Regions from separate parts of the Rhizobium sp. BK060 genome, predicted to be linked through region 2. Evidence: riboswitches for the same ligand, from Rfam matches in the RefSeq annotation. Region 2 holds a riboswitch; the other holds the start of a gene.
What was found. Region 2 has a riboswitch for S-adenosylmethionine ahead of metA (homoserine O-succinyltransferase). Riboswitches for the same ligand answer to the same signal wherever they lie in the genome.
Positions count from the first base shown of each region.

Region 1: another riboswitch for S-adenosylmethionine. It lies ahead of FHT71_RS30625 (O-succinylhomoserine sulfhydrylase); the one in region 2 lies ahead of metA (homoserine O-succinyltransferase).

Region 1 is NZ_JACHYW010000049.1:8,827-20,999, reverse strand. Features, by position in the region: gene FHT71_RS30635 (cellulose synthase catalytic subunit) at 1-1,939, shown strand, start outside; gene FHT71_RS30630 (2'-deoxycytidine 5'-triphosphate deaminase) at 1,958-3,052, opposite strand; SAM riboswitch at 3,125-3,203, shown strand; gene FHT71_RS30625 (O-succinylhomoserine sulfhydrylase) at 3,248-4,432, shown strand; gene apaG (Co2+/Mg2+ efflux protein ApaG) at 4,634-5,026, shown strand; gene FHT71_RS30615 (Hsp33 family molecular chaperone) at 5,027-6,022, opposite strand; gene argF (ornithine carbamoyltransferase) at 6,115-7,032, opposite strand; gene FHT71_RS30605 (aspartate aminotransferase family protein) at 7,075-8,271, opposite strand; gene FHT71_RS30600 (GcrA family cell cycle regulator) at 8,700-9,233, shown strand; gene phoB (phosphate regulon transcriptional regulator PhoB) at 9,331-10,014, opposite strand; gene phoU (phosphate signaling complex protein PhoU) at 10,051-10,764, opposite strand; gene pstB (phosphate ABC transporter ATP-binding protein PstB) at 10,808-11,623, opposite strand; gene pstA (phosphate ABC transporter permease PstA) at 11,638-12,173, opposite strand, start outside.
Region 2 is NZ_JACHYW010000009.1:194,667-206,839, forward strand. Features, by position in the region: gene FHT71_RS12580 (glutathione S-transferase family protein) at 1-101, shown strand, start outside; gene rpmF (50S ribosomal protein L32) at 258-443, shown strand; gene FHT71_RS12590 (hypothetical protein) at 592-996, shown strand; gene phaR (polyhydroxyalkanoate synthesis repressor PhaR) at 1,000-1,572, opposite strand; gene FHT71_RS12600 (acetyl-CoA C-acetyltransferase) at 1,808-2,989, shown strand; gene FHT71_RS12605 (beta-ketoacyl-ACP reductase) at 3,058-3,783, shown strand; gene FHT71_RS12610 (hypothetical protein) at 3,780-3,932, opposite strand; gene FHT71_RS12615 (hypothetical protein) at 4,022-4,168, opposite strand; gene FHT71_RS12620 (SIS domain-containing protein) at 4,311-5,039, opposite strand; gene nagA (N-acetylglucosamine-6-phosphate deacetylase) at 5,054-6,205, opposite strand; gene FHT71_RS12630 (SIS domain-containing protein) at 6,205-7,236, opposite strand; gene FHT71_RS12635 (GntR family transcriptional regulator) at 7,233-8,006, opposite strand; gene FHT71_RS12640 (aldose epimerase family protein) at 8,120-9,142, opposite strand; gene metA (homoserine O-succinyltransferase) at 9,236-10,159, opposite strand; SAM riboswitch at 10,195-10,272, opposite strand; gene FHT71_RS12650 (ABC transporter ATP-binding protein/permease) at 10,424-12,173, shown strand, end outside.

The DNA.
Region 1 (12,173 bases), on a different contig from region 2:
CGAGCTCGTCGTCATCTTCTACACGGTCTTGTCGATCGTCTTCTTTTTCCGTCGAACCGACCATCACGGCGCGGCCGACGCCAGCGAGGCACTGCTGGCAAGACTTGCGCGACAGCCTGCCGTGGACATTTTCATCTGCACCTACAACGAAGAGCTATCGATTCTGGAGCGAACAATTCTTGCGGCAAAGGCAATCGACTACAGCAATTTCACGGTCTGGGTGCTGGACGACGGACGGCGAGATTGGCTGGAGGACTACTGCGCAGAGGTCGGTGTCCGCTATCTCAGGCGCGCGGACAATGCCGGCGCCAAGGGCGGCAATATCAACAACGCCATACGACAAACAGCGAAGGAGACCAACGCGCCCTTTATTCTGATTCTCGATGCGGATTTCGCGCCGCAGCGTGCGCTTCTGAACCGTACGGTGGGCCAGTTCATCAATACGGACATCGGCGTTATTCAGACACCGCAGTTTTATTACAACGCCGACCCTGTCCAGCATAACCTTTTGGCCTCGAAAGCTTGGGTCGATGACCAACGTATCTTCTTCGATGTCATGCAGCCGTCAAAGGATGGCTGGGGGGCCGCTTTCTGTGTCGGGACGTCGTGCGTCGTGCGTCGGGACGCCTTGGCGATGATCGGTGGCATGCCACAGGAGACGGTAACCGAGGATATCCACTTGACCTATCGCCTGCTTCAGAAGGGACTGAAGACACGCTGGCTGAACGAGCGCCTGAGCGTCGGCCTATCGGCGGAAAGCCTCTCCGGCTACATTACGCAGCGCTGCCGCTGGTGCCTTGGCACAATCCAGGTAGCGCTTCTTCGCGATGGCCCCTTCCTCGGCAAGGGCTTCACCTTCGTTCAGAGGATGCACTACTTCCACGGTCTGCTTTTCTGGTTCTGCCGCCCATTCATCCTGCTGCTGATGGCAGCACCGCTGCTCTACTACTTCCTCGGCCTGCCGGCCATCCGCATGGAGCCCGAGGCCTTCTTCCTCTACGCGCTGCCGATGGTCGCCGGCATGTGGGCATTCCACGCATGGGTCTCGGGCGGACGCAGCCTGCCGCTCTTTACCGAAGTGTCGCAAATGGTGTCAGCCGTGCCGATCACCATCGCCCTCTTCCATGCGCTTCTCCATCCATTCGGTCGCCCCTTCAAAGTGACGGCCAAGGGTGAGGACCGCGGGCGCGTCGAAATCATTTACCCGATTGCCGGGACATTCCTTTGCGTCATCGTCCTGACCTTTGTTGGGATGCTGAATGGACCGTTGCTTGGAACCTATAATGACCTCGACGGCTTCAGCGTGGCATGGGGCATGGTCGTGATGGTTTACGCTTTCGTATCACTGCTCGTCTGCATCGAACTTCCGAGAGAAGCGCTGGACGACATCCAGTTTCCCCTGGATCGCCAAGGGCATGCTGCCAGTCGCGGCAGATCCTCGGCTTGCACCCTCGATACAATATCGATCCACAAGGCAAGGATAACCATGCAGGATGAGGCCGCCTTCGCCGAAATGCGATTGGGCGATATTTTGATCTTTACGCCGTTCGCAGACTTCGATGTTGCCGGCCAGGTGGCCGCGATGGACAGGGCTCGATCAGGCGTGTCAGTGTCCATCGTCGGTATCAGGGACCGGCGGGATGCCTGGGAAATCAAGAAAACGCCGGAGGAGGTTCGCCAGAAGATGGTACAGCGGATCTTCAGTGAAATGCCGGAAGTCATGCCAAGGCGTGCGTATCCGCTCGCGGCCGGAAGAGGACTCTGGAAGCGTATGTTCGCGCGCCCATCGGTCCTTGTCGGCGATCTGGAACAGCACACGGTCACGGCCCGAACTCAGCAGGGCTCAAGACGATCCTACAGGCCGCCTCCCTTCATCACACGTCGGACACCGCTCTTGCAAATCGGCAACAGGAACGTTGCCCCACCCCTGGCCGAATAATAGCGAACGCCAGGACGCTCAGATGCGGAAGTGCTTCGAGAGCTTCAGGCCCTGGGCTTGATAATTGGAGCCGAGGCCGGAGCCGTAGAGGCTTTCTGGGTGTTCCTGCATGTGTTCGTAGACCAGGCGGCCGACGATCTGGCCGTCCTCGAGGATGAAGGGGACCTCGTGGCTGCGGACCTCGAGCACGGCACGGCTGCCGCGGCCGCCGGCAGGTGCATGGCCGAAGCCGGGGTCGAAGAAGCCCGCATAGTGCACGCGGAATTCGCCGACCAGCGGATCGAAAGGAGTCATCTCGGCCGCATAATGCGGTGGCACATGGATGGCTTCGCGGGAGACCAGGATGTAAAACTCGTCCGGATCCAGGATCAGTTCGTTGCGGCCACGGCTATAGAGCGGCTCCCAGAAGTCATAGATGTCGTGTTGTGCTTTCTTGTCGACATCGACGACGGCGGTGTGGTGCTTGCCGCGGTAGCCGATCAGGCCGTCCTTGTCGCCGGCAAGGTCGATCGACAAGGCAATCCCGCCACCCGATACATTCGGCTGCTTGCTGGCAACCAGCGTTTCAGCATCGTGCAGCGCCAACAATTCGGGCTCGCCAAGCAAGGAGTGACCGACACGGAATCGGATCTGCGACAGGCGCGAGCCGCGACGCACGACGATCGGGAAAGTGCGTGGGCTGATCTCGAGATAGAGGGGTCCAGAATAGCCGGTCGGGATCTTGTCGAACTCCTGGGCGTAGTCAGTGATGACGCGCGTGAAGATATCCAGTCGTCCCGTCGAGCTCTTCGGATTGGCCGAGGCCGACATATCGGCCGGCAGGTCGAGGCGCTCCATCAAGGGAACGATATAGACGCAGCCGGTTTCCAGCACGGCACCTTCGGAGAGGTCGACGACGTGAAGGCTCAGACGATCGAGCTTGTCGGACACGAGATGGGATGGGCCTGGCATGAAGCTCGCGCGAACGCGAAAAGCCTTGGCGCCGAGCCTGAGGTCAAGGCTTGCCGGCTGGATCTGGTCGTGATCCAAATCACGCTCGGAGCTGAGGCGCCCAGCCTCAAAAAGCGCGGCAATCGCACGATCTGCCAAAATTCCTGTTACGCGAGCCATCATGCCCCATCCATATTTGTCGCAAACAAAACCAAACTCAAGGAATTGACGCAAGCATAGAACGGCAGTATTGCAGCTTTATCCCGTGGTGATTTGGCCGGTCGGCTTGCAGCCACGTTAAACAAGTGGCTAAAAGGACCGGGTGCAAAACCGGTCTGCTTTCGCGGCCGGTTTTTTGTTGTTTGAAAGTGGTGATTCATGAGCAAGACCTGGCGCCCGGCAACCCAACTCGTCCACGACGGTTCGCTGCGCTCGCAATATGGCGAGACCTCCGAAGCAATCTACCTCACGCAGGGCTTCGTCTATGAAAGCGCGGAAGCGGCAGAAGCACGCTTCAAGGGCGAGACAGAAGGCTATATCTACGCCCGTTACGGCAGCCCGACAAACGACATGTTCGAAAAGCGCATGTGCGCACTCGAAGGCGCCGAAGAAGCCCGCGCTACGGCATCCGGCATGGCAGCCGTTACCGCCGCAATCCTCTGCCAGGTGAAGGCCGGCGACCACATCGTTGCCGCCCGCGCGCTCTTCGGCTCGTGCCGCTGGGTCGTCGAGACGCTGGCGCCGAAATACGGTGTCGAGTGTACGCTGGTCGACGGCCGCTATCTGGAGAACTGGGAAAAGGCGATCCGCCCGAACACCAAGGTGTTCTTCCTGGAGAGCCCGACCAACCCGACGCTCGAGGTGATCGATATCGCCGGCGTCGCGAAGCTCGCCAACCAGATCGGCGCCAAGGTCGTCGTCGACAACGTCTTTGCGACCCCGATTTTCCAGAAGCCGCTTGAACTCGGCGCCCATATCGTCGTCTATTCGGCCACCAAGCACATCGACGGGCAAGGCCGCAGCCTCGGCGGCGTGATCCTGTCCGACCGGGAATGGATCAACGAGAACCTACAGGACTACTACCGTCACACCGGCCCGGCGATGTCGCCGTTCACAGCCTGGACGCTGCTGAAGGGGCTGGAGACCTTGCCGCTACGCGTCAAGCAGCAGACCGAAAATGCGTCGAAGATCGCCGACTTCCTGGCCAATCAGCCCAAGGTCGCCAAGGTCATCTATCCCGGCCGTAAGGACCATCCGCAGGCCGACATAGTCGCCAAGCAGATGAAGGGCGGCTCGACGCTCGTCGCCATCGAACTGAAGGGTGGCAAGGAAGCAGCCTTCGCGCTTCAGAACGCGCTTGATATCGTCAAGATCTCCAACAATCTGGGCGACGCCAAGAGCCTGATCACGCACCCGGCGACGACGACGCACAAGAACCTGACCGACGAAGCACGCGCTGAGCTCGGCATCTCCGGCGGCACCGTTCGTCTCTCCGCCGGCATCGAGGACACGGACGATCTGATCGAGGATTTCGCCCAGGCGCTCGCCAAAGTGAAGGCCTGATCGGCCCATATCGGCCGGGTCACCCTCCGATCCGGCCGACTACCATACGCGCTTCTGCCACACGCGAAACGGGCTAAAATTGGGCTTAGCGCGCGAAACCTCTTGCTATTGCAGGCATTAGGGAGGTGATCGCCTATCGGTTTATTGACGGATCGGCCGTCGTATAAGATACCGGTAACGTATGTTGACTATGGTGTAGGCATGTACCGCGCCCTTACACGAGACATTGAAGTCGTCGTCGAACCCTTTTATCTGGAGGAGCAATCCGATCCGGAGGACGATCGTTATGTCTGGGGCTACAAGATTGTCATCAGCAACAATTCCGACACGACCGTACGGCTAGTGAACCGCTACTGGAACATCACCGACCAGAACGGAATCGTCGATGAGGTGACGGGCGCCGGCGTGGTCGGCGAACAGCCGCGGCTTGCGCCGGGCGATACCTATGAGTATTCCTCGGGCTGCCCGCTGGATACGCCATCAGGGCTGATGTTCGGCCACTACCAGATGGAAACCGACGAAGGCGAGCTTTTCGATGTCGCAATACCCGCCTTCTCGCTGGATTCGCCAGGGCTGCTCAGAGTCCTGAACTGATCACCCAGCAGTCAGGGCCACCTCTTCCACTTCGAAGCGATAGGTCGTCGAGCAGAACTCGCAGGTGACCGAAATCGCGCCGTCTTCCTGGCTGGCATCGATTTCTTCGGCAGAGAAGCCCGTCAGCACGCCCTTGATCTTCTCGCGCGAACAGCTGCAGCGATCGAAGACCTCGCGCGGTTCGTAGACGCGAACGCCGCGCTCGTGGAACAGCCGGTAGAGCAGCCTCTCGGTGCCGACCTGCGGATCCGTCAACTCGTCGGCATCGATCGTGTCGACGAGCGAGCGGGCTTCCATCCAGGCATCGTCTTCCTTGTGGGAACCGCCGGCCGTGTCGCCGTCGCCGCCGTGAAGATCCGGCTGGCGCATGCGCTCCGGCGCTTCCGGCAGGAATTGGGCGACGAGACCCCCTGCCCGCCAGCGGTGACGCGGCTTGCCCGCTTCGTCGCGGTCGAAGAGCTCGGCAGCGGCAAGACGCACCCGCGTCGGGATCTGCTCCGATTGGCGAAAATAAGTGCCGGCAATCTCCTCGAGGGTGGCCCCGTCGAGCGCAACGATGCCCTGATAGGGCTGGGTGAATTTGCCCTGGTCAATCGTAAACGCCAGCATGCCCTTGCCGAGCAGCTGTTCAGGCTCGATCTGCCCGGTGGCGATGGCCTTGTCGAGGAGGCCCTGGTCGAAGCGTGCATAAGCACGCACGTTCTCGGGCGTCGAGAAATCGCAAACGAGCAGGTCCACCGGGCCGTCGCCTTTGGTCTGCACCGTGAACTTGCCGTCAAACTTCAGCGACGTGCCGAGCAGCACCGTCAGCACGACGACTTCGGCAAGAAGCCTCGCGACAGGCGCGGGATAACGATGACGCTCAAGGATCGCGTCCAGCATCGGCCCGAGCTGGACGGCGCGACCACGCACATCCAGGCCTTCGACCTGAAACGGAACGACGTGATCATCACCGGCGAAATTGAACTCGCCGAGGGCGGCTGCAGGGTCTGCCATAGTCTTCTCCTAGTCTGAGAGCGGCAGACGAGAGTGTCCATCCGCTCGCGCGGCCAACGAGCCTTCCGGCCAAACGTGACGTCCAGTATGGTTCAGATCGCGCCCAGGCACCAAGCAAGAATCGACTTCTGCGCGTGAAGACGGTTTTCCGCTTCATCGAAGACCACGGATTGCGGGCCGTCGATCACCTCGTCCGTGACTTCCTCGCCTCGATGGGCAGGCAGGCAATGCATGAACAATGCATCCTTGCCGGCCTGCGCCATCAAAGCCGAATTGACCTGATAAGGCTGGAAGACGTTGTGACCCCGGGCCCGATGTTCCTGATTCATGGAGACCCAGGTATCGGTCACCACGCAATCGACGCCAGCGACCGCACGGTCGGCATCATGGCAGAGCATGACTTCGGCGCCCTCATTGCGGGCCCAGTTCAGATAGTGATCCTTTGGCTCGGAACCAAGGGGGACCGCCATATTCATACGATAGCCGAAACGGGCAGCCCCTTCGACCAGCGAATGCAGCACGTTGTTGCCGTCACCGGTCCAGGCAATCGTCTTGCCTTTGATGGGTCCGCGATGCTCCTCGAAGGTCATGATGTCAGCCATGATCTGGCAGGGGTGCGTGTCGTCGGTCAGCGCGTTGATGACGGGAACGGTCGCATGCTCGGCCAGCTCCAGCATGCGGGCATGATCGGTGGTGCGGATCATGATCGCATCGACGTAGCGTGAGAGTACCTTCGCCGTGTCGCCGATGGTCTCGGCACGGCCAAGCTGCATTTCGGTGCCCGACAGGAATAGCGTCTCGCCGCCCAACTGGCGCATGCCGACATCGAAAGACACGCGGGTACGGGTCGAGGGCTTCTCGAAGATCATCGCCAGCATTTTGCCGGCGAGCGGCTTGTCACCCTGCCCGGCCTTGAAGGCCTGCTTGCGGGAGATGGCGTCATTCATGATGAGCCGCAGGTCGGATGACGCGACGGCGGAGAGATCGAGGAAGTGTTTGGGGGAAGCCATTGTCTTTACCTATCACGCCCGCCGTCCGGCAGGCATTATCCATTAAGCCGTCTTCTTGACCTTCGAAGCGCGCACGCTTTCGGCAGCGCGTTCTAGGCGGGCAAGGCCCTCACGGGCTTCGTCAGCAGTGACGACCAGAGGCGGCAGAAGACGAATAACGTTGTCGCCTGCGGGAACACCGAGCAGATGGGCGTCACGGATTGCCTGCAGCAGCTCGGAAGACGGCACGGCAGCCTTGACGCCGAGCAGCAGTCCCTCGCCGCGAACGTCCTCGATGATATCAGGATAGCGATCCTTGAGCGAGGCCAAGCCCTGACGGAAAACCAGCGAGACGTCGCGCACTTGCTGCAGGAAGCCGTCTGCGAGGATCACGTCGAGCACGGCACTGCCCACAGCCATGGCAAGCGGATTGCCGCCATAGGTGGAGCCATGTGTGCCAGCCTTCATACCGGAAGCGGCCTCAGCCGTGGCAAGGCAGGCGCCGAGCGGGAAGCCGCCGCCGATGCCCTTGGCGACTGCCATGATGTCGGGGGTGGCGCCGGACCATTCATGTGCGAAGAGCCTGCCGGTGCGACCCATGCCGGTCTGCACTTCGTCGAAGATCAGCAGCAAGCCGTGCTCATCGCAGATCGCACGAAGCGCCTTAAGGAACTCGCTGGCCGCCGCACGGACGCCACCCTCGCCCTGAACAGGCTCGATGAGGATTCCGGCCGTCTCGCTGGTGACGGCGCTGCGAACGGCATCGAGATCGCCGAACGGAACCTGATCGAAGCCGGGCGCCTTCGGGCCGAAGCCTTCGAGGTACTTCTCTTGGCCACCGGCAGCAATCGTCGCCAGCGTACGACCATGGAAGGCACCTTCAAAGGTGATGATATGAAACCGCTCGCAATGGCCCTTTGAGAACTGATAGCGGCGCGCGGTCTTGATCGCGCATTCCAGGGCTTCTGCGCCGGAGTTCGTAAAGAACACCTTGTCGGCGAAGGTCGCCTCGGTCAGCCGCTTCGCGAGCGTTTCCTGACCCGGGATTTCGTAGATATTGGACAGGTGCCAGACCTTGTCGGCCTGCTCTTTCAGCGCGCCTACCACATGCGGATGGCCGTGGCCGACGGAGGTGACGGCAACGCCTGCGCCGAAATCAAGATATCGCTCGCCCGTTTCGGTGATCAGCCATACGCCCTCGCCTCGCTCGAACCGCAGCGGGGCACGAGAGTAGGTATCGTAAAGCGCGGCTTCAGCCATGGCGCGATCTCCTGTCATTGACCACAAGCGGCCGGACTCCGGCTAAGGAAAGCGGGTCCGGAAAATTAAAAATGCCGCCTTTCGGCGGCGAGCAGCACTATTTACTTTTCGCACTGCAATGTCAACAAAACTGAGGTTTTCCTGCATGCGTCAAGCCGCCATCCGGAGGCGCTGGAGCTATCAACAACTAATGTTGCAGAAATGACTCTCTCGCCCAGCAAGTTGGGGAAAACTTGAAATTCGATTCGCCGAGATTCAACCGACTCTTGTCACAGACTCAGCCTCACACTAGGTTAAAACTCAATTACTAGACTGCATGCGGCGGAACTAGTCACCAAAATCGAGCAAGCGTTTCTTGCCTCGGATACGTCCGGGGCAATGGTGAGGGATTCTGCCTGCACCAACGCTAATAAGGCGGAGACAGGGGCATGAACTGGACAGACGAGCGCGTTGAAAAACTGAAGAAGCTGTGGTCCGAGGGCCTGAGCGCCAGCCAGATCGCAGCGCAACTTGGCGGTGTAAGCCGTAACGCCGTCATTGGCAAAGTCCACCGTTTGAGTTTGCCCGGCCGCGCCAAGGCCGGAGGCTCGACGACCACTGTCAGAACGCCCAAGCGCACGACATCCGCGCCGCGCGCTCCGAACTATGCATCTCGCGTCACCACGCGCACCGTCACCCGCCAGCAGGGTGCGACGATGCTCAAGGAAGAGATCGAAATCGATGCCATCGCGGAAATCAGCTACCGTCCGGCCGCAAACGTCGTCGTTCCGATTTCTCGCCGCCTCGGCCTGACGGAACTGACCGAGCGCACCTGCAAGTGGCCGGTCGGCGATCCGCTGAAGGACGACTTCCACTTCTGCGGCTGCGAATCCCCAGACTCCTCCCCTTACTGCACCTATCACCAGCGCATGGCCTATCAGCCGGTCAACGAGCGCCGCAAGGCCGCCAACCGGGTCGCCTGACCCGGAAGCCGGATAAGGAACAAAGAAAACGGGCCCTCGCGGGCCGCCTCGCGGGCCCGTTTTTCGTTGGACGGTGTGGATGCCTCTCAGGAGAGCTTTAGGCTTCCATGGAATAGCCGGCACCGCGAACGGTGCGGATGACATCCTGCATGTTGGAGAAGTTCAGCGCCTTGCGCAGACGCCCGACATGAACGTCGACGGTACGCTCGTCGACATAGATGTCATGACCCCAGACGCCGTCGAGCAGCTGGGAGCGCGAGAAGACACGGCCAGGGGATGCCATCAGGAACTCGAGAAGCCGGAATTCGGTCGGACCGAGACGGACTTCGCGGCTCTTGCGATGAACGCGGTGCGTCTCGCGGTCAAGCTCGATGTCGCCGCACTTCAGCAGCGTGGAAAGCACCTCCGGCTTGGCACGACGAAGCATCGCCTTGACGCGGGCGACGAGCTCCGGCGTCGAGAACGGCTTGACGACGTAGTCGTCGGCGCCGGTGGAGAGGCCGCGAACACGCTCACTCTCCTCGCCGCGAGCTGTCAGCATGATGATCGGCAGGCGCTCCGTTTCCGGCCGCATGCGCAGGCGACGGCAGAGCTCGATGCCTGATACGCCCGGCAGCATCCAATCGAGGATCAGAAGGTCCGGCGTGCGTTCCTGCAGCCGGATCTCGGCCTCGTCGCCGCGCAGGATTGTGTCGACCTCAAAGCCTTCAGCCTCAAGGTTATAGCGAAGAAGTACGCTCAGTGCTTCTTCATCTTCAACGACAGCTACTTTTGGTATCATTCGTTTCGGTCTCCTGGGGGCGCGGTCGCGGAACGATTATTCCGTAACGGCGCCGACGGTGTTGGCGGTATCGTCCTTCGGACGTTCGCCTTCCGGCTGAGCGCCGGTGGCCATGTAATAGATGGTTTCGGCAATGTTGGTGGCGTGGTCGCCGATACGCTCGATGTTCTTGGCGCAGAACAGAAGATGCGTGCAGCTGGTGATGTTGCGCGGATCTTCCATCATGTAGGTGAGCATCTCGCGGAACAGCGAGGTGTACATCGCGTCGATTTCCTCGTCGCGCTCACGGATCGACTTTGCCTTGTCGGCAGCACGGCTCGTATAGACGTCGAGCACTTCCTTGAGCTGGACAAGCGCCAGTTCGGAAAGGTGCTCGAGGCCGCGGGCGAGCTTGCGCGGCACGCCGGCGCTCTGGACCGCGATGACGCGCTTGGCGGTATTCTTGCCGAGATCGCCGACGCGCTCGAGATCGGCCGCAATGCGGATCGAACCCATGATCTCGCGAAGGTCGGCCGCCATCGGCTGGCGACGGGCGATGGTCACGATCGCCTTGTCCCCGATTTCGCGTTCAGCGTGGTCAAGGATCACGTCGTCGGAGATGACCTTCTGGGCCAGGGCCGTATCGCCGTTGACGAGAGCGCGAACGGCATCCGAAACCATCTGCTCGGCAAGGCCGCCCATTTCCGAAATACGGCGGGACAGGAATTTCAGATCGTCGTCGTAGGCAGAAAAGATATGTGTCGATGCCATAGGGCTCATCCTTGAGTATGGTGAGGGTTGCCGACGCCGGCGATCAACCGAAGCGACCCATGATGTAGTCCTGGGTGCGCGGATCGTCCGGGTTGGTGAACATCTTGTCGGTATCGTTCTCTTCGACGAGGTTGCCGAGGTGGAACATGGCCGTGCGCTGCGAAACACGGGCGGCCTGCTGCATCGAGTGCGTCACGATGACGATCGTGTAGTTCTCGCGAAGCTCGTGGATCAGTTCCTCGACCTTTGCCGTCGCAATCGGATCGAGTGCCGAGCATGGCTCGTCCATCAGGATCACTTCAGGGCTCACCGCAACAGCGCGGGCGATGCAAAGGCGCTGCTGCTGGCCTCCGGAAAGACCAGTGCCGGCTTCATGAACGCGATCCTTCACCTCGTTCCACAGGCCGGCGCGCTGCAGGCTGAGTTCGACGATCTGGTCCATGTCGGCCTTCGACTTGGCGAGACCGTGGATGCGCGGGCCGTAGGCGACGTTCTCGTAGATCGTCTTCGGGAACGGGTTCGGCTTCTGGAACACCATGCCGACGCGGGCACGGAGCTCCACGACGTCGATGTCAGGATCATAGATATCATCACCATCGAGCGTGATCTTGCCGGTGACGCGGCAACCGTCGATCGTGTCGTTCATACGATTCAGGCTGCGCAGGAAGGTAGACTTGCCGCAACCTGACGGGCCGATCAGCGCCGTCACCGTGTTTTCGCGAATGTTCAGCTTCACGTCGAAGAGCGCGCGCTTCTCGCCGTAGTAAACCGAGACGTCCTGGCCGATCATCTTATAGGGAACGGTATTCATCTTCTGATCCAGAGCCTTCTCAACTGCTGCTTCCGTCAACATGTTCATAATGTCTACTCCGTTTACCAGCGGCGCTCAAAGCGACGACGCAAGAGAATGGCTCCGAGGTTCATGACGATCAGGAACAGGAGCAGGACTATGATAGCGCCAGAGGTACGCTCGACGAAGGCGCGCTCGGCTTCGTTGGCCCACATGTAGACCTGCACCGGCAGAGCCGTCGACGGATCGAGCGGAGTGCTCGGTGCATTGGCCACGAAGGCGACCATGCCGATGAGGAGCAGCGGTGCGGTCTCGCCAAGCGCGTGCGCCAGGCCGATGATCGTGCCGGTGAGAATACCCGGCATGGCCAGCGGCAGCACATGATGGAACACCATCTGCATCTTCGAAGCGCCGAGGCCGAGAGCAGCCGCCCGGATCGACGGCGGCACTGCGCGAAGCGCTGCGCGGGTTGCGATGATAATCGTCGGCAAGGTCATCAGCGTCAGCACCAGACCGCCGACCAGCGATGCGGAACGCGGCAGGCCGGCGAAGTTGATGAAGACGGCGAGGCCGAGCAGACCATAGACGATCGAGGGAACGGCTGCGAGGTTGTTGATGT
Region 2 (12,173 bases):
CTCTGAGCTATATCGCCGCCGTCAAGGCGCATCCGGCCTGGATGAAGTGGGAAGAGGCAGCGCGGTCCGAGCCCTGGATTGTCGAGGAGGACGAGGTCTGACTCTTGAATCGCCAGAATTCCAAAAAATAATCTTGGGGACTGGTCAAGCCCCCTCAAGGCATGTATAAGCGCGCAAAATTTCCGAAATCGCGATACGTCGTTTCGGCCGCCAGTCTGGCCGTTGGATGTGTTTGCCCGTGAAGTGGAGTAAGAGAAATGGCTGTACCGAAGAGAAAAACGAGCCCGTCCAAGCGCGGTATGCGCCGCTCTGCAGACGCACTGAAGGCTCCGACCTACGTTGAAGACAAGAACTCCGGCGAACTGCGTCGTCCGCACCATATCGATCTGAAGACCGGTATGTATCGCGGCCGTCAGGTTCTGACGCCGAAGGAAAGCGCATAATACACTTGCGTTTTGCCTGAGTAGGACTTGCGAGGTCGGCCCAGTGCCGGCCTTTTGCTTTTTCCCGCGGCAAATACATTCTTATGATATCTTGAAGTGATGCGGCTGTTTACGGCACTATTCTCCGGCTGAGGGGGAGCTGTGCCATATGTTCAATGCCGTGCCACTGATGATTATTCCATTCATTCTTTACAATATGTCGATGCTGGGCTTTATGGGCAGTGGTGGGCTTCCCTCGCTGCAGAACGACGTCATCGTTTTGTCGATGATTTCGGGAGCTATGTGGAGCATGGCGCTCGGCGACCTCTTTATCGTCGTCGCGCTTGCGGTCCTGTTCTTCGAGATACTAAAGGCGACGCGCAATGACGGTAGCCTAACCAATCACATGCTGTCGATGCTCGTCTTCATAGCCTTCCTGGTCGAGTTTCTTCTCGTCCAGGATGCGGCCACCCAGGTTTTCTTCATCCTGATGACGATTGCGTTGATCGATGTGATTGGCGGCTTTGCCGTATCTATTCGCACCGCCGGGCGCGATGTTTCGATCGGGCTCTGAAGCTTAGAGATTGTCGAGTTTGCTCTGAAGTGCGCGCAGCTGTTCCTTCAGCTCATCGATGTCCTTTGCTTCCGCCTTGCGGCTTTCCTTGGCTGGTGGCGTCATGAACGGCGAAAACATCTGCATGGCTTGCTGGAACATCTCGGTGTTGCGACGGACCTGGTCTTCGACCATTTGCATCGGCAGTTGCAGGTTTTTGCCGATCGGCGTTTCGCCGAAAGCGCGCGTCACCTGCTCGCGCATCTGTGCCTGCTGTTCAGTAAAGGCGCGCATGGAATGTTCCAGGAAGCTCGGAACGACCATCTGCATCTGGTCGCCGTAGTAGGTAATCAGCTGGCGGAGGAACGAGATCGGCAGCAGCGTGTTGCCCGTCTTGGATTCCTGTTCGAAAATGATTTGCGTCAGTACCGAGTGGGTAATGTCGTCGCCGCTCTTTGCATCCTGGACCGTAAAATCCTCACCCTTCTTCACCATCTCCGCCAGGTCTTCCAACGTCACATAAGTGCTGGTGCCTGTATTGTAGAGGCGGCGATTGGCGTATTTCTTGATTACGATCTGCCCGTCATTCTTCGCCATATCAGTCTCCCGAAGCCCGTCTGATTGTTATGGAAATTCCTCCATCGAGGAATGTAGACGCAAACGAAGCCCAGTGACAATCTCTTTGTGCGATGCGGCAACCCCTTTTACGGCAGAGATAATTTGCCCCAGCGTAAGCAATCCCTAAAATTGAATGGTAGAGTCTTGTCGTTTGACTCGGCGTTGAAGCTTTGTCAGTTTCCTCTAATCTGGTGGAGTTAACGAGGAGATCGTCATGTCGGGTTCATCCATCGTCATCGCTAGTGCAGGCCGCACTGCCGTTGGCTCATTTAACGGCGCCTTCGCCACCGTTCCGGCCCATGAACTGGGCGCGGCTGCGGTCAAGGGCGCGCTGGAGCGTGCAGGCGTCGAGGCCGGTGAAGTCGATGAAGTCATTCTCGGCCAGGTTCTGCCGGCCGGCGAAGGCCAGAACCCGGCCCGGCAGGCGGCCATGAAGGCGGGCGTCCCCAAGGAGGCGACCGCGTGGGGCGTCAATCAGCTCTGCGGTTCGGGTCTTCGCGCCGTGGCGCTTGGCATGCAGCAGATTGCGCTCGGTGACGCAAAGATCATCGTCGCGGGCGGTCAGGAGTCGATGTCGATGGCGCCGCACGCTGCACATCTGCGCGGCGGCGTCAAAATGGGCGACATGAAAATGGTCGACACCATGATCAAGGACGGCCTGACAGACGCTTTCTATGGCTACCACATGGGCATTACCGCCGAAAACATTGCGCGTCAGTGGCAGCTCTCCCGCGAGGAGCAGGACCGATTCGCGGTCGCATCGCAGAACAAGGCGGAAGCCGCGCAGAAGGCTGGACGTTTCGCCGATGAGATCATTCCCTTCGTCATCCAGACACGAAAGGGCGACGTGACGGTCGATGCCGACGAATACATCCGTCACGGCGCGACGTTGGACTCGATGGCCAAATTGCGTCCTGCCTTCGACAAGGACGGCACGGTTACCGCAGCGAATGCCTCCGGCTTGAACGATGGCGCCGCCGCGGCCGTGCTGATGACCGAAGCTGAAGCCTCTCGTCGTGGTATTCAGCCGCTCGTCCGCATTGTCTCCTGGGCGACGGCGGGCGTTGATCCGCAGGTCATGGGAACGGGCCCGATCCCGGCATCGCGCAAGGCGCTGGAGAAGGCCGGCTGGTCCGTCGGCGATCTCGATCTCGTCGAAGCGAACGAAGCCTTTGCCGCGCAGGCCTGTGCCGTCAACAAGGACCTCGGCTGGGATCCTTCGATTGTCAACGTCAACGGTGGTGCGATTGCGATCGGCCATCCGATCGGCGCGTCCGGCGCGCGGGTGCTCAACACGCTCCTTTTCGAGATGAAGCGCCGTGGCGCCAAGAAGGGGCTGGCGACGCTGTGCATCGGTGGCGGCATGGGCGTTGCGATGTGCTTTGAAACTCTTTGAATAGCAGGCAATCCAACCATAACCTGAGCCCCGCAGCATAGCGGGGCCTTCAAACAAGGGAGCGGAACATGAGCAGGGTGGCTGTTGTCACTGGTGGTACCCGCGGTATTGGCGCCGCGATTTCCGTCGCGCTGAAGAATGCGGGCTATACGGTTGCCGCCAACTACGCGGGCAACGACGAAAAGGCGAATGCCTTTCATGGCGCTACAGGCATTCCCGTCTTCAAATGGGATGTTTCCGACTACGCATCATGCGGCGAGGGCATCGCGAAGGTCGAGGCCGAACTGGGTCCGATCGATGTCCTTGTCAACAATGCTGGCATCACGCGAGACGCGATGTTCCACAAGATGACGCAGCAGCAGTGGCACGAGGTCGTCAATACCAACCTCACCGGCCTCTTCAACATGACGCACCAGGTCTGGGGGGGCATGCGCGATAGAAGCTACGGGCGGATCGTCAACATCTCTTCGATCAACGGCCAAAAGGGCCAGATGGGGCAGGCGAACTATTCGGCTGCCAAGGCCGGAGACCTCGGCTTCACCAAGGCACTTGCGCAAGAAGGTGCTGCCAAGAACATCACCGTGAACGCGATATGCCCAGGCTATATCGGTACGGAAATGGTCCTTGCCGTGCCGGAGAAAGTGCTGAACGAGCGGATCATTCCGCAGATTCCGGTTGGCCGTCTCGGTGAGCCGGAGGAGGTTGCGCGCTGCGTCGTCTTCCTGGTTTCCGACGACGCAGGTTTCATCACCGGATCGACGCTAAGCGCCAATGGCGGTCAGTTGTTCGTTTAGCGGATGGACGCCGTAAGGCCGTTATCGTGGCTCTCGATCTGCTGCGAATAGCGGCCTTGCTGGCTGCGCGTATCGTATGGATTCAAGTATGCCGCATAGGCCGCCATGGCGATGGTCAGTATTGCGGCTGCACCAATAATTCTCGTCATTGCCCTGCACTCCGGATTCCCCATGACGCATTGGTCGTTCAACCCGGTGTCGATATTGGGGCCGATTTGAGGAATTATTTGGCTGTCTTTCAGCCCTTTGGGTGGCGCTTTGCTTTAGCGCTGACCGGCACTTTCTGCATTGCGCGGTCTTCGCCGCGAAGAGCGGCGGTGGCCGTCGTTACGAAGGCCGCCGCAATCAGGATGGCGACCGCTGAATTCAAGATGATCTGGGTCATGGGACCGTTCCTTTCCGAGCCGGCGGGACATCGCCTCGCCGCTGTTCTTGAAAGAAATATGCGCCTCACCTTCACGGTCCGGTAGATTGGACTTTGGCGACCGACTGTCAGCGTGGCGTTGACAATCGGGCATCGCGCGCGCTCAAAGATGGGGATTACGCGGCCGATATTTCGTCACCAGCCGCTGGTTCACCGCGGCAGCGCCAGGCATGTTGGCACTGAGATAAATCGGCGCGTCGCCGCCTTTCGACAGCTCCAAAGCGACGTCAGCGAAGATGGCGTTGAGGACGGTTGCACCGATAGCGGTCGAAACCGGACCGACTTTCAGCTCCGTACCTGGGAGCCCGATCACCGCATCGCCGGGAGGAAGACCGTTGTCCAACACGATGTCGGCGATGTCCGCAAGGCGACGTCGGCCGTTGGCAACCGCACTCGAATAGGAGACCGATGTGATCGCGATCACTTTGGCACCGATCTCGCGGCCATAATCGGCGGCTTCGATCGGCGCTGCATTCACGCCGGAGTTCGACGCGATGATGATGACATCGCCCGGCTGCATGCCATAGCGCTCCAGCACCGGCCGCACCAATCCTTCTGTCCGCTCATAGACGGAGCTGATCACCGCGCCCTCGTGCAGCATCGCGGAGCCAACGAGAACCGGAACGGTGAAAGCGAGGCCACCTGCCCGATAGTGCACCTCTTCGGCCAGCATGTGCGAGTGTCCGGTGCCGAACACATAGACCCGCTTGTCATTGCGTGCGGCTTCTAGGATCGCATTGGCCGCCAAAGCCATGGGTTCGGCAAGCTCCGTCTTCAAAGTCTCGAGTCGGCCAATCAGATTGGAGAAGTAAGCATCGGTGATCGCTGTCATCACGTCCTCGATTTCTAGGCCGCTTCGCCGCTGATGAAGGTCCGAGTGACCTTGAGAGCATCGGTCAGATGCACCAGATCGGCTCGGGCACCCGGCGAAAGGTGGCCGTGGTCTTCAAGGCGCAGGAAGCGCGCCGGGTAGAGCGTCGCCATGCGAAGGGCCTCTGCGAGCGGCAGTTCCAGATAGGTAACGCCATAGCGGATGGTCGACGCCATATCGACGTCGGAACCGGCAAGCGTGCCGTCGGATAGGACCAGCTTCGAACAGAAGCCACCTCTCTCGCGTCGGACGGTCCGGCCATTCAGCGTGAAGGAATCTTGCTCCGATCCAACCAGCGACATCGCGTCGGTGACGAAAAAGAGCTTGCCCTCGCCCCGCTTTGCACGAAGAGCGGTCCGAAGCGCCTTCTGGTCAACATGATGGCCGTCGGCGATGATGCCGCACCAGACCGAAGGATGATCGATGGCCGCGCCGACGAGGCCAGGTGAACGATGGCCGAGCTGGCTCATGGCGTTGAAAAGGTGGGTGACGCCACGCGCGCCAGCGTCGAAGCGTGCCTCCGCGGCCTCGCTGGTGCAATCGGAATGGCCTATGCTAACGGTGACACCGGCTTCACTGAGTTCGCGTACCTGTTTTGCGGTGACCTGTTCGGCCGCCATCGTTACCAGCAGTGTGCCGATCGCTTCCTTGGCCGCAATGAACGCTTTAACGTCCTTATCCTCGACTGGCCGCATGAGTTCAGCAAGGTGGGCTCCCTTGCGGGCCGGCGCCAGATGCGGACCTTCGAGATGGAGGCCAGCTACGCCGCGGTTCGTCTTGACGGTCTCCTTGGCCGCCTCGATCGCCGCGGCGGTCGCGTCCGCCGTATCGGTGATCAGCGTCGGCAGCAATGCAGTCGTGCCATAGGGTCGATGACCATCGGCAATCATGTACATGGAGGCTGCCGATGGCTCGTCGTTGAGCATTCGGCCGCCACCGCCATTCACCTGCGCATCGATGAAGCCTGCCGAAAGCACGCCACCTTCCAAGCGCGTATGCTCGCCCTCTGGCAGTTCGCTTGTCGACGCAATGCTCTCGACACGCCCGTCCGAGACTATGAGCGCCTTGTCGTCGTGGAAGCGCTGACCGTCGAAGATCCGCGCGCCGGAGAAGATTTTGCGAACCATCACATCGTCTCCGTGACCTTGAGCAGGTTGGCTGGCTTGTCAGGGTCGAAGCCCTTGCGGCGCGTAACGGACTCTATCAGGCGGTAGTAGACGAGCAGGGAAACGAGCGGGTCGAGCAGGCCGCTGCCCGTCGTCGGCACCTGCAGATTGATGCCAGAGACCGGCTGGGCCGAGAACGGCACGGTGGTCGCGCCGAGCTTCCGCAGCCGCTCAAGCGCCTGGACGTTGTTGCTGAATGCTGGATCATCAGGCGTAAAGGCGACGATCGGGAAGCCTGGCTGAACAAGACGCATCGGGCCATGCATCAGCTCGGCAAGCGAAAAGGCTTCTGCATGCAGTCCGGCCGTCTCCTTGGCTTTCAAAGCTGCCTCGAGCGCAATGGCGAAAGCGGGGCCGCGACCGGCCGTATAGAGCGAGCTGGCCTCGAAAAGTACATCCTCCGCTGCCTTCGTATCAATCCCACTGGTCGCCTGGAGGGCTTCCGGTAGCTTTTCCAAGGATGTATGGAGATCGCGCTTGCCGCTGATGGCAGCCGTGACACCGCAAAGCGCGGCGACTGAGGCGATGAAGGACTTGGTCGCCGCTACGCTCTTCTCCGGGCCTGCATTGAGGCCGAGAACGATGTCAGCCTGCTTGGCGAGCGGGCTATCGGTGACGTTGACGACCGCAATCGTCGTCGCACCACCGTGCTTTGCGGCATCCTGCAAGGCAATGATGTCGGGGCTTGCGCCGGATTGCGACACCGTGAAGTGGATGCCGCCCTTCAGATGTAGAGACGCGCCATAGACCGACGCGATCGATGGGCCAACCGACGCAACCGGCACGCCACAGGTGATCTCGAAGAGGTATTTGAAGAAGGTCGCGGCATGGTCGGAAGACCCGCGCGCTGCCGTCGTCACCATGGTCGGTGCGCCTGATGCAAACAGCTTCGCAATTTCGTCGAAGGCCGGCTTTTCTTTCTGAAGCAGTGTTGCGACGACCTCCGGCGACTGGCCGGCTTCCTGCAACATCAGCGAATGGCTTTCACTCATAGGTCTTCTCCGATTCTTAATTCTGCAACAAAATCATATGCATCGCCACGATAGTGGGAACGGGTGTATTCGACGACGCGTTGGTCCTCCAGGCGCGAGACGCGTTCGATCAGCAGGGCGGGCGCACCCGCCTTCACGTCTAGCGCCGCCGCTGACGACGGATCGAGCGTCACAGCCGTGAGCCTTTGGAGGGCTCGAACGGGACGGTGGCCGCGCGCCGCGAGCGCCTCGTACAGAGATCCTTCTCCGCCGGCATTTTCTCCAAGGAACTTAATCGGCACGACAGCACGTTCGATCGCAAGCGGCAGACCGTCGGCAAGACGCAGACGATCCAGGCGCAGCACAGGTTCATCAAGCCCGAGGCCAAGCAAAAAGGCTTCATCAGGAGATGGCGTATTGACGGTTCGAGACAAGATCCGAGCCGCAGGCGCGCGACCGCGTGAGCGCATGTCGGCGGAGAAGGAAGAAAGCCGCCATAGCGACTGTTCCATGCGTTCGACCTTGCTGGAAACGAAGGTGCCGCTTCCATGCCGGGATTCAAGTGTGCCTGCGTTCATCAGGTCGCGATAAGCTGTGCGGACCGTCACGCGTCCGACCTTCAATGCCTCGGCAAGATCCCGCTCGCCGGGAAGCGCGGTTCCAGGTCTCAGCAGTCCCTCCTGGATCAGGCCCGTCAGAGCCTGCGCCAACCGCTTGTAAAGCGGCCCTGTGAGCGCCTCGTCGCGCAGGCCTCGACTGTTCAGTTCGGCGATCAGACTGGTTCTATCCATGCCCTGAAGATAGAACCTATCTAGAACCAATCGCAAGTCGAAAATGACTTCGGAACAAAAAAACCCTCGCAGGTAGCCTGCGAGGGTTTGTCGGTTGGGGCGATCTGTTTGCGTCAGCTCTTCGAGAAGATGTAGTCCGTTTCCTGACGCAGTACCTCGCCCGGGCGGAGGATCGCGTCGGGAAAGCCCTCGTGGTTGATTGCATCCGGCCAGATTTGCGTTTCCAGGCAGAAGCCGGCGAACGGGCCGTACTTGCGCCCGTCGAGGCCAGGGACAGGCACATTGAGCTTGAAGCCCGCATAGAACTGCACGCCAGGCTCGGTCGTGCGCACTTCCAGCGAAACGCCCGAATTCAGGCTTCGGGCAAGCGCGACGGAGCGCTTTGCTGTGCGTTCGTTGGAAAGGCAGAAATTGTGATCGTAGAGGGCCTGTTCGCTACCCTCGAACCGCTTCATCGGTGACATCTGACGGAAGTCGAAGGCCGTTCCGGCAACGGGTCGAGCCTCGCCGGTCGGGATCTGCCGTTCATTCGTGACGAGGTAGCTGTCGGCTGCGATCATGATGTCGTGGCCAAGCGCGTCATCGCGGCCATCGAGGTTGAAATAGGCGTGCTGGCAAACGTTGGCGATCGTCGGTTGATCACTGGTCGACTCGTAGGTCACGGAGAGTTCGCCGTCTCCATGCACCCAGTAGGTTGCCTGGATGGTGCAGTTGCCGGGATAACCGGCGCGGCCATCCGGATCGACGATCTTCAGCACGACACGGTCGACATCGTGCTCGACGATCGTCCAGTTCTGCTTGGCGATGTTGTCGCTTCCTCCATGAAGGTGAGTCACGCCGTTCTCATTGAGATCAAGCTGATAGCTCTTGCCATCCAGCGTGAATTTGCCATCGCCGATGCGGTTGGCGCAGCGCCCGGGAGTTGCGCCAAAGTAGGAGGAATGCGCCGGATAGCTGTCGAAATCGTCAAAGCCAAGCAGGAGCGGTGCATCATGGCCGTCGAGACGGAGATCCTGTATGACCGCACCCCAGCTGATGATCTTGGCCGTCAGCCCGCCGCCCTTGATCTCGACGCGATAGACAGTTTCGCCCGACTTGGTCTGCCCGAAAACTTCTCGCTTCAACATTTCCGTCATGACTGACCGTCCTGATATATCTTCGATTGAGGCGGCGAACCTGCCCCCATTTGCCGCAAACCGCAACGGGTGTGCCGAAAAAAAGAAACGCTGTCAGCCACACTTGCCGATATCGTTGAGATCGTAGGGTGTGGTCTGGTAGATCTCGTTGATCCAGTTGCCGAACAACAGGTGCGCGTGGCTGCGCCAGCGGTTTTGCGGCGTCAGCGACGGATCGTTGTGCGGGAAGTAGTTGTGCGGCATCTTGATCGGCACGCCGGCATTCACGTCGCGGAAATATTCGTCGGAAAGCGACGTTGAATCATATTCCACGTGATTGAACATATAGAGCCGCTTGCCCTTCCGTTCATGCACGAGGCAGACACCCATTTCGCTGGACTCCATCAGAATCTCCAGGCTTTCCGACTTCTCGATGTCGTCGCGGCGGACCTCTGTCCAGCGCGAAACAGGAACCTCGAAGTTGTCCGAGAAACCGTTCAGGTAGACAGACGACGGTTTCAGGTTCCGGTGTCGGTAGACGCCGAAGGCCTTCTCCTTGAGTTCATACTTGGGAACGCCGTGGAAATGGTAGATCGCGGCCATCGCGCCCCAGCAGACGTTCATCGACGAATGGACGTTGGTTTCCGTCCAGTCGAAAATCTGCTGCATTTCGCCCCAATAGTTCACGTCCTCGTAGGGTAGCGTCTCGATCGGCGCGCCGGTAGTGATGAAGCCATCGAATTTGCGGTGCTTCACTTCCTCCCACGTCTGGTAGAAGGCGAGAAGATGGTCTTCCGAGGTGTTCTTTGCTTTGTGGTTGCCCACGCGGATGAGCGAAAGCTCGACCTGCAACGGAGAGGCGCCGACCAAGCGGGCCATCTGCAATTCCGTCTTGATCTTGTTCGGCATGAGGTTGAGAAGCCCTATCTGCAGCGGCCGGATGTCCTGACGGATAGCCACCGTCTCGGTCATCACGCGCACGCCTTCCTGAACCAGGGTTTCAAACGCAGGCAAGGTATCGGGGATCTTGATGGGCATTGCGGTCACTCGATCAAAACAACGAATATATCGCTATCGGTCCGCACGCGGCCCTTTAGCAACTTCTTTAACGTGGCTGCAAGCCGGCCGGCCAAATCACCACGGAGCGTCTTAAATAGCGTCACTCGCGCCGCGAATCAATTGCTCAAACGAAGGGGTGGGATCGATATGAAGTCACTGCCGCGTTAATGACTGCTAGAATCTGTTGGTAGACACAGCGAATCACCATGTTTATTGAAGTAGAATGATGGCTAGGGACGCGTAATGGCAGATGACCTCGAAGGCAGGCCAAGCATTCAAGGGCGGGACAGAGTAGGATACGACCTGAGCCTGGGCTATCGCTTGAGGGTCATGTTCTCGGCCTTCTGGCATTCCTCCGTGCGCGGAAGGGTCCTGGTGATCGCGACTGCGCTGATTGCCATCATTCTCGCAACTGCTTATGCGACCGTCATCCTCAACCAGTGGAACGCGCCCTTTTATGACAGCATCGCGCGGCGCGATCTGCCTGGTTTCTTCCATCAGCTGAAGATCTTTGCGCTGATCGCAGGCATGCTGCTGCTGCTCAACGTCGTGCAGGCGTGGCTAAACCAGATGACCGCGCTCTACATGCGTGAAGGTCTGACACGCGATCTCGTCAACCAGTGGCTCCAGCGCAAGCGTGCGCTTCGGCTTTCGGCTAGCGGCCTCATCGGCGTTAATCCCGACCAGCGCTTGCACGAAGATGCCCGCAACCTAGCGGAAAGCACGACGAGCCTGATGATCGGGTTGGTGCAGGCGACGATCCTGCTCATCAGTTTCATCGGCGTGCTATGGGATTTGTCCAGCGGTTTTGTCTTCCGCTTCGGCACCCACGCTTTTTCCATTCCAGGCTATATGGTCTGGGCCGCAATCTTCTATGCGGCATCCGCATCCATTCTCAGCCAGCTGGTGGGCCGCAAGCTTGTGAAGCTCAACGCGGATCGCTTCTCGAAGGAGGCGGAGCTTCGCTTTGCGCTGATGCATGCCAACGAGAACATGCCGGCGATCACGGTGGCACGCGGCGAGGAGAATGAGCAGCAGCGTATCAATACCGACATCAGTGCGGTGCTCGCCGTCATCAAGCGGGTGGCGATGGCCAACGTCAACCTCACCTGGGTGTCAGCCGGCTATGGCTGGCTCGTTGTGGTCATCCCGATCATCGTCGCTGCACCGGCATACTTCTCCGGCGGCCTGACGTTTGGCGAACTGATGGTATCGGTCGGTGCTTTCAACCAGGTCAACACGGCCCTTCGCTGGTATGTCGCGAACTTCGGTCCCATCGCCGAATGGCGCGCCACGCTGATGCGTGTCACCGATTTTCGGCAGGCGCTCACCACTATGAGCGACGAGATCAATCTCAGGGGCACGATCAGCTACGAGCGCAGCCCGCCCGGAACACTAACGCTGGAGCACGTGCGGATCGCTTCCAAGATTGGCGAAGAGATCGACCAGTGCGGCGGCTTCCGCGTGCACGAGAGTGCGGTGACGATTAAGGCCGGTGAAAAGGTCATGATCAACGGCGATCACAACGTGAACCGTAAGCTGCTTTTCCTTGCACTCTCCGAACTTTGGCCGTGTGGTGGCGGCAAGATCGGCTTGCCGCCCACGGACGACATGCTTTTCGTCCCGCAATCGGCTTACATCCCGGGTGGTTCACTTCGTGAAGCGCTGGCGTTTCCCGAGCCTGCGGACACCTATCAGAACCGCGATGTCGTGGCGGCACTGGAAAAGGCAGGACTCCACAATCTGGTTTCCCGCCTTGATACCCGGGCGCGGTGGGACAAGCTGCTTGATTCCGACGAGCAGCGCGCGATCGGTTTTGCTCGCCTGCTTCTTGTACGACCGAAGTGGATCGTGTTTGACGAAGTATTGGAAGGCATGGAGCCGGAATGGCAGTCCACGATGATGGAGGTACTTACCTCCATGCCGGACGCGGCGATGATCTACATCGGTCGGTCAGACGTTTATGTTGAGACCTTCAAGCCGCGCATACTGC